Regions from separate parts of the Duganella rhizosphaerae genome, predicted to be linked through region 3. Evidence: predicted binding sites of a transcription regulator. Region 3 holds the regulator's gene; each other region holds the start of a gene.
The links. The regulator HrcA, encoded in region 3, represses chaperone genes, less so after heat shock. The targets are predictions, from matches to a motif close to TTAGCACTCNNNNNNNNNGAGTGCTAA.
Positions count from the first base shown of each region.

Region 1: groES (co-chaperone GroES) is a predicted target of HrcA. The motif match lies at 1,307-1,333, and genes of this name have one in related genera.
Region 2: rpoH (RNA polymerase sigma factor RpoH) is a predicted target of HrcA. The motif match lies at 1,384-1,410, and genes of this name have one in related genera.

Region 1 is NZ_BPWK01000012.1:202,995-206,265, reverse strand. Features, by position in the region: gene groL (chaperonin GroEL) at 1-883, opposite strand, end outside; gene groES (co-chaperone GroES) at 932-1,222, opposite strand; gene RUGAMON1_RS23550 (MauE/DoxX family redox-associated membrane protein) at 1,565-2,065, shown strand; gene RUGAMON1_RS23545 (hypothetical protein) at 2,058-2,612, shown strand; gene RUGAMON1_RS23540 (sensor histidine kinase) at 2,632-3,271, opposite strand, start outside.
Region 2 is NZ_BPWK01000002.1:269,393-272,663, reverse strand. Features, by position in the region: gene RUGAMON1_RS05165 (cell division ATP-binding protein FtsE) at 1-309, shown strand, start outside; gene ftsX (permease-like cell division protein FtsX) at 306-1,226, shown strand; gene rpoH (RNA polymerase sigma factor RpoH) at 1,496-2,395, shown strand; gene RUGAMON1_RS05150 (hypothetical protein) at 2,528-2,791, opposite strand; gene RUGAMON1_RS05145 (hypothetical protein) at 2,928-3,271, shown strand, end outside.
Region 3 is NZ_BPWK01000007.1:126,672-129,942, reverse strand. Features, by position in the region: gene RUGAMON1_RS16685 (outer membrane protein assembly factor BamE) at 1-237, opposite strand, end outside; gene fur (ferric iron uptake transcriptional regulator) at 505-933, shown strand; gene hrcA (heat-inducible transcriptional repressor HrcA) at 1,003-2,019, opposite strand; gene RUGAMON1_RS16670 (HAD family hydrolase) at 2,088-2,795, opposite strand; gene RUGAMON1_RS16665 (metallophosphoesterase) at 2,903-3,271, shown strand, end outside.

The DNA.
Region 1 (3,271 bases), on a different contig from region 3:
GGATCGCGATGTCTTCCAGCATGGCCTTGCGACGGTCGCCGAAGCCTGGGGCTTTGACTGCGCAGGTTTTCAGGATGCCGCGGATGTTGTTCACAACCAGGGTCGCCAGCGCTTCGCCTTCGATGTCTTCGGCGATGATCAGCAGTGGACGGCCGGCTTTGGCGACTTGTTCCAGTACCGGCAGCAGATCGCGGATGTTCGAGATTTTCTTGTCGCACAGCAGGACGAATGGATTGTCCAGTATAGCGACTTGCTTCTCTTGGTTGTTGATGAAGTATGGCGACAGGTAGCCGCGGTCGAACTGCATACCTTCAACGATGTCCAGCTCGTCGTTCAGCGACTTGCCGTCTTCCACGGTGATGACGCCTTCCTTGCCGACTTTTGCCATCGCTTCAGCGATGCGGTCGCCGATCGACGAATCCGAGTTGGCGGAGATCGAACCAACCTGGGCGATTTCCTTGGTGGTGGTGCATGGACGGGCGATGATGGCGATCTGCTCGACGGTGGCAGCAACTGCCTTGTCGATGCCGCGCTTCAGGTCCATCGGGTTCATGCCGGCGGCAACGAACTTCATGCCTTCGCGCACGATGGCCTGGGCCAGCACGGTGGCGGTGGTGGTGCCGTCGCCGGCGTTGTCGCTGGTGCGGGAAGCAACTTCCTTGACCATTTGCGCGCCCATGTTCTGCAGCTTGTCTTTCAGTTCGACTTCTTTAGCGACCGACACGCCGTCCTTGGTGACGGTAGGGGCGCCGAACGAACGTTCCAGCACCACGTTACGGCCTTTAGGGCCCAGCGTGACTTTGACCGCGTTGGCCAGGATGTTGACGCCTTCAACCATTTTGGCGCGCGCTGCGTCGCCGAAAATTACTTCTTTAGCTGCCATGTTGTTTCTCCAGAATTAGGTGAGTACGATTGCAAACGTGCGTGTCAATTACTTGACGACGATTGCCATGATGTCTTCTTCGCGCATGACCATCAGTTCCTGGCCGTCGACTTTGACGGTTTGGCCGGCGTATTTGCCGAACAGGACGCGGTCGCCTACCTTGACATCCAGCGGACGGACTTTGCCATCTTCCAGAATCTTGCCATTGCCGACGGCGAGTACTTCGCCTTGATCCGGTTTTTCAGCAGCCGCATCAGGGATGATCAGGCCGGACGCAGTTTTGGTTTCCTGGTCGAGGCGTTTGACGATTACGCGATCGTTCAAAGGGCGAAGGTTCATACAAAACTCCTTAAATTAACAATGGTACAGTTTGTTGCCACACCAACAAGGTTGCTGAGGCGGAAAGTTTGGCCGAGAGCGCTGTTAGCACTCCCTTGGAACGAGTGCCAATTATAGGGACGACCCTGCCGTATTTCAAGACGCAAGGTTGGTGTGTGTGCAAATAAGCGCAAAAATGACGCAGATATGTGCCTTAAATGGAATGTTTTCTTATTTGGTATTGAAGTTGACAATGTTTATGCAAACTCCTACTATTGCCAAGATGCAAACAGAGACTTTTCGACAGTCTTACTCGCAAAACTGGACTGTGGAGCGTTGGCCGCGATGAACGTTGACCAATTCATGAGTGAGATCCTGCGCTATTTCGTCGCCCTGCTGATGCTGGCCGCCGCCACGGCCAAGCTGCGCGACCTGGCCGGCTTCCGCGACAATCTGGCCAGCCTGTTCGGCATGGGCCCGGCGTTGCGCGCGCTGGTGGCGCCGGCGATTCCGGTGGCGGAGTTGGCGGTGGCCGCGCTGCTGCTCGGTGGCCTGGCGCGCACCGGCTTGCTGGCCGCGCTGCTGATGTTGTGCGGGTTCACGGCGCTGGTCGGGTACAAGTTCTCTACGCAAAGCGTGGTGCGCTGCAGCTGCTTCGGCGAGGCGGAGCGTTCCCTGTCCGGCCTGGACCTGCTGCGCAATGGGCTGGTCATCGCGGCGATTGGCGCCGGCCTGATGCTGCCGGCCGGCGCGGCGCTGCCGCTGCACGCCGCGCTGCTGGCGGCCTCGCTGGGCTTGCTGGTGTGCGTGATCGCGGTCCACTTCCATGAAATCGTCCACTTATTGAGCCCCGGCGATGGATAGCCAGATACTCTATCTCACCCTGGCGTTGCTCGCTTGCGGCTTGGCGCTCAACCTCAAGCTGACGCTGTCGGTGCTGCAAACGAGTCGGCGCGAGCGCGAAACGCCGGAACCGCTGCGGCCAGGCGAGCCGGTGCCGCAGGTGCCGGCGCGTGTCTTGGCCGGCGGCGCAACACATGGGTTGAGCGCCAGCGGCCAGGCTTCGGCGCTGCTGTTCTTGTCGAGCAAATGCCCCAAGTGCAAAACCAAGCTGGCCGAGATCGGCCAGATGCTGCCGCAGGCCGAGCAAGCCGGGCTGGCGATCTGGATCGTCAGCCATGAGCCGGGCTGGCGCGTGCGCCAGTTCCTGGGCGGCGCCTTCCCGCTGTCGCGGGTGCTGCGGGTGACGCTGCGCGACTACCGGCTGCTGAACGCCATGATGGCCTCGCCGGCCTATCTGATGGTCGGCCATGACGGCGTGTTGGAAGCGTCCGGCATGATCGGCGACGACAATTGGCAGGACTTGCGGGCTCAGCTGGCCGACAGCAACGAGGCGCCGCTGCCGGCCTGACCGCGTTCGCCGCCAGGGCTCAGGCCGCGGGCAGTGTCAACCGGAAGCGCACCCGGCCCGGCTCCGCCTCGGCCAGGTCCAGGCTGCCGCCGTGGGCGATGGCGATGTCGCGCGCCAGCGACAGACCCAACCCGACCCCCGGCACGCGGCGCTGGTGGGCCTGGTCGGCCCGGTAGAAGCGGTCGAACAGCCGGTGCCGGTGTTCGGCGGCGATGCCGTTCGATGCATTGCCGACGTCGATGCGCCATTGTTCGTCCTGGTGCCGGGCCGACAGCGCGATCCAGCCGCCCGGCAAGCCATATTTGACGGCGTTGCTGACCAGGTTTTGCAACACCTGGCACAGCAGCTCGGCGTCGCCGCGCACGGCGATGCGGTCCGGCAGGTCCAGCCGCACCGCGCGTTCGTCATCGAGCAGGCCGATGTCCTCGGCCAGTTCGTCCAGGGTCGGCCGCAGGTCGAGCGGGCACATGGGGATGGCCAGCTGGCCGGCGTCGGCCCGCGCCAGCAACAGCAGCTTGCGCACGATGCTATCCAGCCGCCTTACCTCATCGAGCATATTGGCCAGGCCCTGTTCCAGCACCGGATCAGCTGCGGCCCCGGCCTGGGCGAAGCTGCGTTCCAGCTCGCCCTGGAGGATGGTCAGCGGCGTCCTCAGCTCA
Region 2 (3,271 bases), on a different contig from region 3:
CGCGCCCGCGCCGCGCTCGACAAGGTCGGCCTGCTGGAGCGCGCCCACGCCCAGCCGCTGGCCCTGTCCGGCGGCGAGCAGCAACGGGTGTCGATCGCGCGCGCCATCGTCAACCGCCCGCAAGTGATCCTGGCCGACGAACCGACCGCCAACCTGGACCGCGCCAGCGCCAACCAGGTGCTCGACGCGCTCAAGGCCTTCCATTCGGTCGGCGTCACCTGCCTGATTTCCAGCCACGACGAGCAGATGCTGGACGCGGCCGCGCGCGTCATCCATCTCAAGCAAGGTCAACTGGAGGTGCCGGCATGACGCTGTGGTTCCGACAACACCGCTACGCGCTGGCCGCGGCGCTGGTCCACCTGCGCCGCTCGCCGGGCGGCTTTTTGTTCAACATATTAGTGGTGGCGATCGCGCTGGCGCTGCCGTTCACCGGCGTCACCCTGCTCGACAACGTGCGTCCGATGTCCGAGCAGCTGTCGGTCGATCCCGAGATCAGCGTGTTCCTCAAGCTCGACACCCCGCGCGAGCAGGCCGAGGCGCTGGCCGTGGCGCTGCGCCAGACCGTCCGCGACAAGCAGGCCAAGATCATCTTCACCCCGCGCGAAAAGGCGCTCGACCAACTGAAGGACAAGAGCGGCCTGGCCGACGTGCTGTCCACGCTGGGCGACAACCCGCTGCCCGACAGCTATGTGCTCAAGCTGGACGCCTTCCGCAACGCCCAGGCCGGCGGCGACGTCGACCAGCTGGCCGAGCAGATCCGCGCCCTGCCCGGCGTCGACACGGTGCAGGTCGATTCGGCCTGGGTCAAGCGGCTGGCGGCGCTGCTCAACGTGCTGCGCCTGGCGCTGCTGCTGCTGGCGGCCACCCTGGGCACGGTGGTGATCGCGGTGATCTTCAACACCATCCGCCTGCAGGTGATGACCCAGCGCGAGGAAATCCTGGTGTCCAAGCTGATCGGCGCCACCGACAGCTTCATCCACCGTCCCTTCTATTACACCGGCGCCCTGCTGGGCCTGTGCGCCGGCGGCGTGGCGCTGGGCGCGGTGTCGCTGGCGCTGCGGCCGCTGAACATCGCGATTGCCGAATTTGCAAGATTGTACGCTTCCGAATTCCAGCTGGCGCCGCTGCCGCCGCTGGCCATGGCCGGCCTGCTGGCCCTGTCGGCCGGCCTGGGCCTGGTCGGCGCGCTGCTGTCGGTGCAGCGCCACCTGTCCCGCCTGAACTGATCCCCCGCCCTTCCGTGCGTGCGCGCACGGAAGGCTCCCTCCCCGCCGCCTAGCATTAAGTCCTGCCTAAGCTCCGGCGCGCATGCTTGATCAAAGACCACCATGATGCTGAAAAACCTCATAGCCTTTTGCTATCGAAGTAATTAATATCGGGTGATTGGCACTCAACGAAGGAGAGTGCTAATATACGTGGACTGAAGAGCAAAACAGTTCTCTACAGCATCAAGCAACATTAAGAATAAGCAATATCATCGAGCGAAGGAATGAATATGACTATGATGTCCGCACCGACTGCCTTGGTACCTGCGACCAATAGCGCCCTGGGACTCGGGTTCACTGGCAACCTGGGCAACCTGGACGCCTACATTTCGGCCGTCAATCGCCTGCCGATGCTGACGCACGACGATGAAATTTCGCTGGCCAAGCGCCTCAAGGAAAAGAACGACCTCGGCGCCGCCCAGGAACTGGTGCTGTCGCACCTGCGCCTGGTGGTGTCGATCGCCCGCGGCTACTTGGGCTACGGCCTGCCGCACGCCGACCTGATCCAGGAAGGCAATATCGGCCTGATGAAGGCGGTCAAGCGCTTCGATCCGGACCAGGGCGTGCGCCTGGTGTCGTACGCGATGCACTGGATCAAGGCCGAGATGCATGAGTACATCCTGAAAAACTGGCGTCTGGTCAAGGTGGCGACCACGAAAGCGCAGCGCAAGCTGTTCTTCAACCTGCGCAGCCACAAGACCGGCCTGGACGCGATGACGCCGACCCAGATCGACAGCCTGGCCAAGCTGCTGGACGTCAAGCGCGAAGAAGTGATCGAGATGGAAACCCGCCTGAGCGGCCGCGACATCGCGCTGGAATCGCCGAACGACGACGAAGACGACAAGTTCGCGCCGATCGCCTACCTGTCGTCGGAGGCCAGCGAGCCGACCCGCGTGCTGGAAGCCGAACAGGTGACCCGCCTGCAATCGGAAGGCCTGGAAGAAGCGCTGGGCAAGCTCGACGCCCGTTCGCGCCGCATCGTCGAAAGCCGCTGGCTGGCCAACGACGACGGCTCCGGCGCCACGCTGCACACGCTGGCGGAGGAATTCGGCGTCTCGGCCGAGCGCATCCGCCAGATCGAAGTGGCGGCGCTGAAAAAAATGAAGGGCTCGCTGGCCGCTTACGTCTGAACCCACCCCGTCTGCAGTGAGCGATACGCTTGCTGCGCCGCCTGGGGGTCGGACCCCGAACGGGGTCCGACCCCAGTTGGCAGTGCGGGGTAAAAAAAGCCGCCCGGTTCGCGCCGCGCGGCTTTTCCTGTCTTACGCTGCCAGGCTTTGCGCCAGCAGCTCGCCGACCAGCTGGTTCAGGTCGACGTCACGTTCCTTCGCCCTGGCGTGCAGCTGCTGCACCAGGTCGCCGTTCAGCTTGACCGCGAACGGCACCAGCCCCAAAGCCTGATCGCGCTTGCGCTGCTCGCGCTTGTCGACCACCTCGGCCACCTTGCCGAAGCTGGCGGCGCCAGGGGCGGACATCTGGCCCATTAATTTTTTAGCGTCGCTTTTCGCCATGCCAGTCTTTTTCATTTTGTTCAGTCAATGTGATTCAGGGCCCCTATTCTACGGCACATAGTTTGACCCAGCGCTGCAAAGCTGCGGTTCGTGCGCCGCCGGCATGATCTTTTTGCTAAGCTTGCCGTCTACTTCGAGGGAAGAGGTATTTATGAAATCTACATTGTTAAGGCAGTTGATCATCCTGCCGCTGCTGGTGGCGGTGATGGCCCTGCTGCATGCCTGCGGTTCCGCGTCCGCCGTCAACCGCGCCGCCGCCGCGCCGCAGGCGTTCTCGCAGACCTACGTGCTGACCCAGGGCGCCAGCGTGGCCATCGCGCCGGCCGCCACGCCCGGCGTCAGCGGCGCCACCGCCGGCGCGCCCAGCCTCAAGCTGGAGCGCGTCAACGACAGCCGCTGCCGCGTCGGCGCCGTCTGCGTCTGGGCCGGCTACATCAGCTACAGCTTCGCGCTGACCGCGCCCGACGGCACGACCAGCAACTTCGTGCTGTCCGA
Region 3 (3,271 bases):
ATACGGCGAGAAGAACCACATGAACTTCTGCAGCTTGGTGATGGTGGTGGTTTGCGCGCCCTTGTTGGCGTCCAGCGTCGTGCCGGTTTCCTTCACGTCGGTCGATTTCTCGCCCAGCGTGGTGTTGGACGCGCAGCCGCCCGCGGCCAGCGCGACGCAAACAGCGCCGGCGAGCAATGGCGCGCGACGGGTGAAACGGTGCAACAAAGACTGCGATAAAGCCTGGGTGACGCGCATGGTTGTCCTCAATCTGATCGAGCGGAAGTGCCGAAAAACGCTATATCATAAAGCACAAGGTGCGAGATGGGGCTGCGCGGGCACTCGGAGAGATGGCATTATCCAGCAAATCCGGAACTATGTCCTTGTTTTATAAAGATTAATTGTAAAACATTGCAAATGTAAATTTCACGCCGGAGGGCGCGTCGCGGCGCCGATGGTGCGGCGGCTGCCGGAGTGCGTTAAACTGTCGGCTCGCTATCGCCAATCACACTAAGAGTCGCCATCATGAGCAACAATCCTACCGACCTGAAGGCCAGCGGCCTGAAAGCTACGCTGCCCCGCCTCAAAATCCTGGACATCTTCCAGAACAGCGAAGTGCGCCACCTGACCGCCGAGGATGTCTACAAGATCCTGCTGTCCGACAATATGGACGTGGGCCTGGCGACCGTGTACCGCGTGCTGACCCAGTTCGAGCAGGCCGGCCTGCTGAACCGCAATCACTTCGAGACCGGCAAGGCGATCTTTGAATTGAACGAAGGTTCGCACCACGATCACCTGGTGTGCCTCGATTGCGGCCGGGTGGAAGAATTCTTCGACGAGGAAATCGAATCGCGCCAGCAGATCGTGGCCAAGGAGCGCGGCTTCAAGATCGCCGAGCATGCGCTGGCGATCTACGGCAACTGCACCAAGACCGCCTGTCCGCACCGCGCTTGATTTTCACCCCGCACGGCGACTGAGCCTGGGGTCTGACCCCGTACGGGGTCAGACCCCGCCTTGCCGGGTTTAGTTATGGCTGAGCGCGTTCGATAACAGCTTGGCCGTGATGTCGACGATCGGTATCACCCGCTCATACGCCATGCGGGTCGGGCCGATCACGCCCAGGGTGCCGACGATCTTGCCGTTGGCCATGTAGGGCGCGGTGACCACGCTCATCTCGTCCATCGGCACCAGGCTCGATTCGCCGCCGATGTAGATCTGCACGCCGCTGGCCTTGCTCGAAACGTCGAGCAGCTGCATCAATCCCGTCTTCTGCTCGAACATGTCGAACATCTGCCGCAGCGACGTCATGTTCGACGACAGGTCGCTCACCGACAACAGGTTGCGCTCGCCGGAGATGACCATGTCGTCCGAGCTGTCGGCCATCGCCTCGCTGCCCGCCTCCACCGCCGCCTGCATCAGCCGGCCCATGTCGTCGCGCAGCTGGCGCACTTCGTTTTGCAGCCGCATGTGCACTTCGTCGAAGGCCAGGCCGCCGTAGTTCTGGTTGATGTAGTTGGCCGACTGGACCAGCTGCGCCGGGCTGTAGTCGACGTCGGTCAGCAGCAGCCGGTTCTGCACGTCGCCGGTCGGGCCGACGATCACCAGCAGGATGCGCTTCTCCCCCAGCCGCAAAAATTCGATCTGCTGGAACACCGATTCGCGCCGCGGACTGAGCACCACGCCGGCGAACTGCGACAGCGACGACAGCATCTGCGCCGCGTTGGCGATCATCTTCTGCGGCTGCGGCGCCTGCAGCCGCATGCGGCCCTCGACCGATTGCTCGTCCAGGTGCTGCACCGTCAGCAGGGTGTCGACAAAGATGCGGTAGCCGCGCGGCGTCGGCACCCGGCCGGCCGAGGTGTGGGGACTGGCGACGTAGCCCAGTTCCTCCAGGTCGGCCATGATGTTGCGGATGGTCGCCGGCGACAGGTCCAGCCCGGAGATCTTGGACAGGGCGCGCGAGCCCACTGGCTGGCCGTCCGCGATGTAGCGTTCGACGAGAGCCTTGAGCAGGGTTTGTGCGCGTGGTTCGAGTTGCATGTTCATTCACTGATGGTATTTCTGCTTATTATGCACGCTCTGCGCCGGACAGGGGCCGTTGCGTGGCGTCAATGCTGCATTTGCCCCCGCACCCATGCCAGAAGTGCATCGAAACTTGCACAGATGGCGTCCGGCGCCACGCCGGCCTCCAGATGCGCCGTACTGCCGGCCCGGTTCATCCACACCGCGCGCAGGCCCGCGCCCTGCGCGCCCTGCACGTCCAGCCGCAGGTCGTCGCCGACGTAGACTGCGTCCTGCGGCGCCACCCCCATCGCCGCGCAGGCGGCCAGGAAGATCGCCGGGTCGGGCTTGGCGCGGCCGAAGCGCGCCGAGGCCAGCACGGTCTCGAAATGGTGGTGCAGGCCGATGACTTCAAGATCGGCGTTGCCGTTGGTGATCACGCCCAGCCGCAGCATCGCCTGCAGCTCGGCCAGCGCCGGCAGCACGTCGGCGTACGGCGTGACGGCGTTGCGCCGCAGGTGGAAGTGCTGCATGGCGCCGTCGATGTGGGCGGCGTCGGCGCCGGCCTCGGCGAAGGCCTGCTCCAGCGCCACGCGGCGCAGCCGGTACAGGTCGACCACCAGCTCCGGCCGCTGCTCCAGCAAGGCCATGCGGCGCGCGCGCAGCTCGGCGATCGAGTAGCGCTGGGTCACTTCCGGCGCGTGCTCGGCCAGCCAGGCGTGCCAGCTGGTTTCCGCCGCCGCGATCACCGGGGCGATCGGCCACAGGGTGTCGTCAAGGTCGAACAGCAGGACGTGCGGGCGGCGTGGGCTCATGGCGGGCAGACAGAAATGTGGAATCTGCGTATTGTCGCACCGATCGCGGGATGGCGACGAGCCGGCGACGGCATGGTAAATTATCGGATTACCAAGCTGGAGCCGCCGTGCCTTTGACAACGTTCGTGACGACTTGCCGCCGCTGGGCGGCGCCCCTGCTGAGCGCCGTGCTGACCGGCTGCGCCGGCGTCGGCCAGGCGCCGGCCTTTTCCTCCTTCGTGGTGCTGGGCGAGCACGGCGCGGCGGTGGCGCGCGTGCTGATCGACGCCCCCGCCTGCCCCGACATCGTCATCGACCAGCGCCCGCAGCCGATGGCCGTGCGCGCGCCGGCCGCCACGCTGGCGCTGCGCAGCACGCCGTCGGCCGCGGCCGACTCCAAGCCGGCCGCCTTCCCGCTGCTGACCTGCGAGGCGCCGCTGCCGTCCAGCGCCAGCCACGCGAGCGTGCTGGGCCGGGCGCTGCCGCTGCCGAGCGCG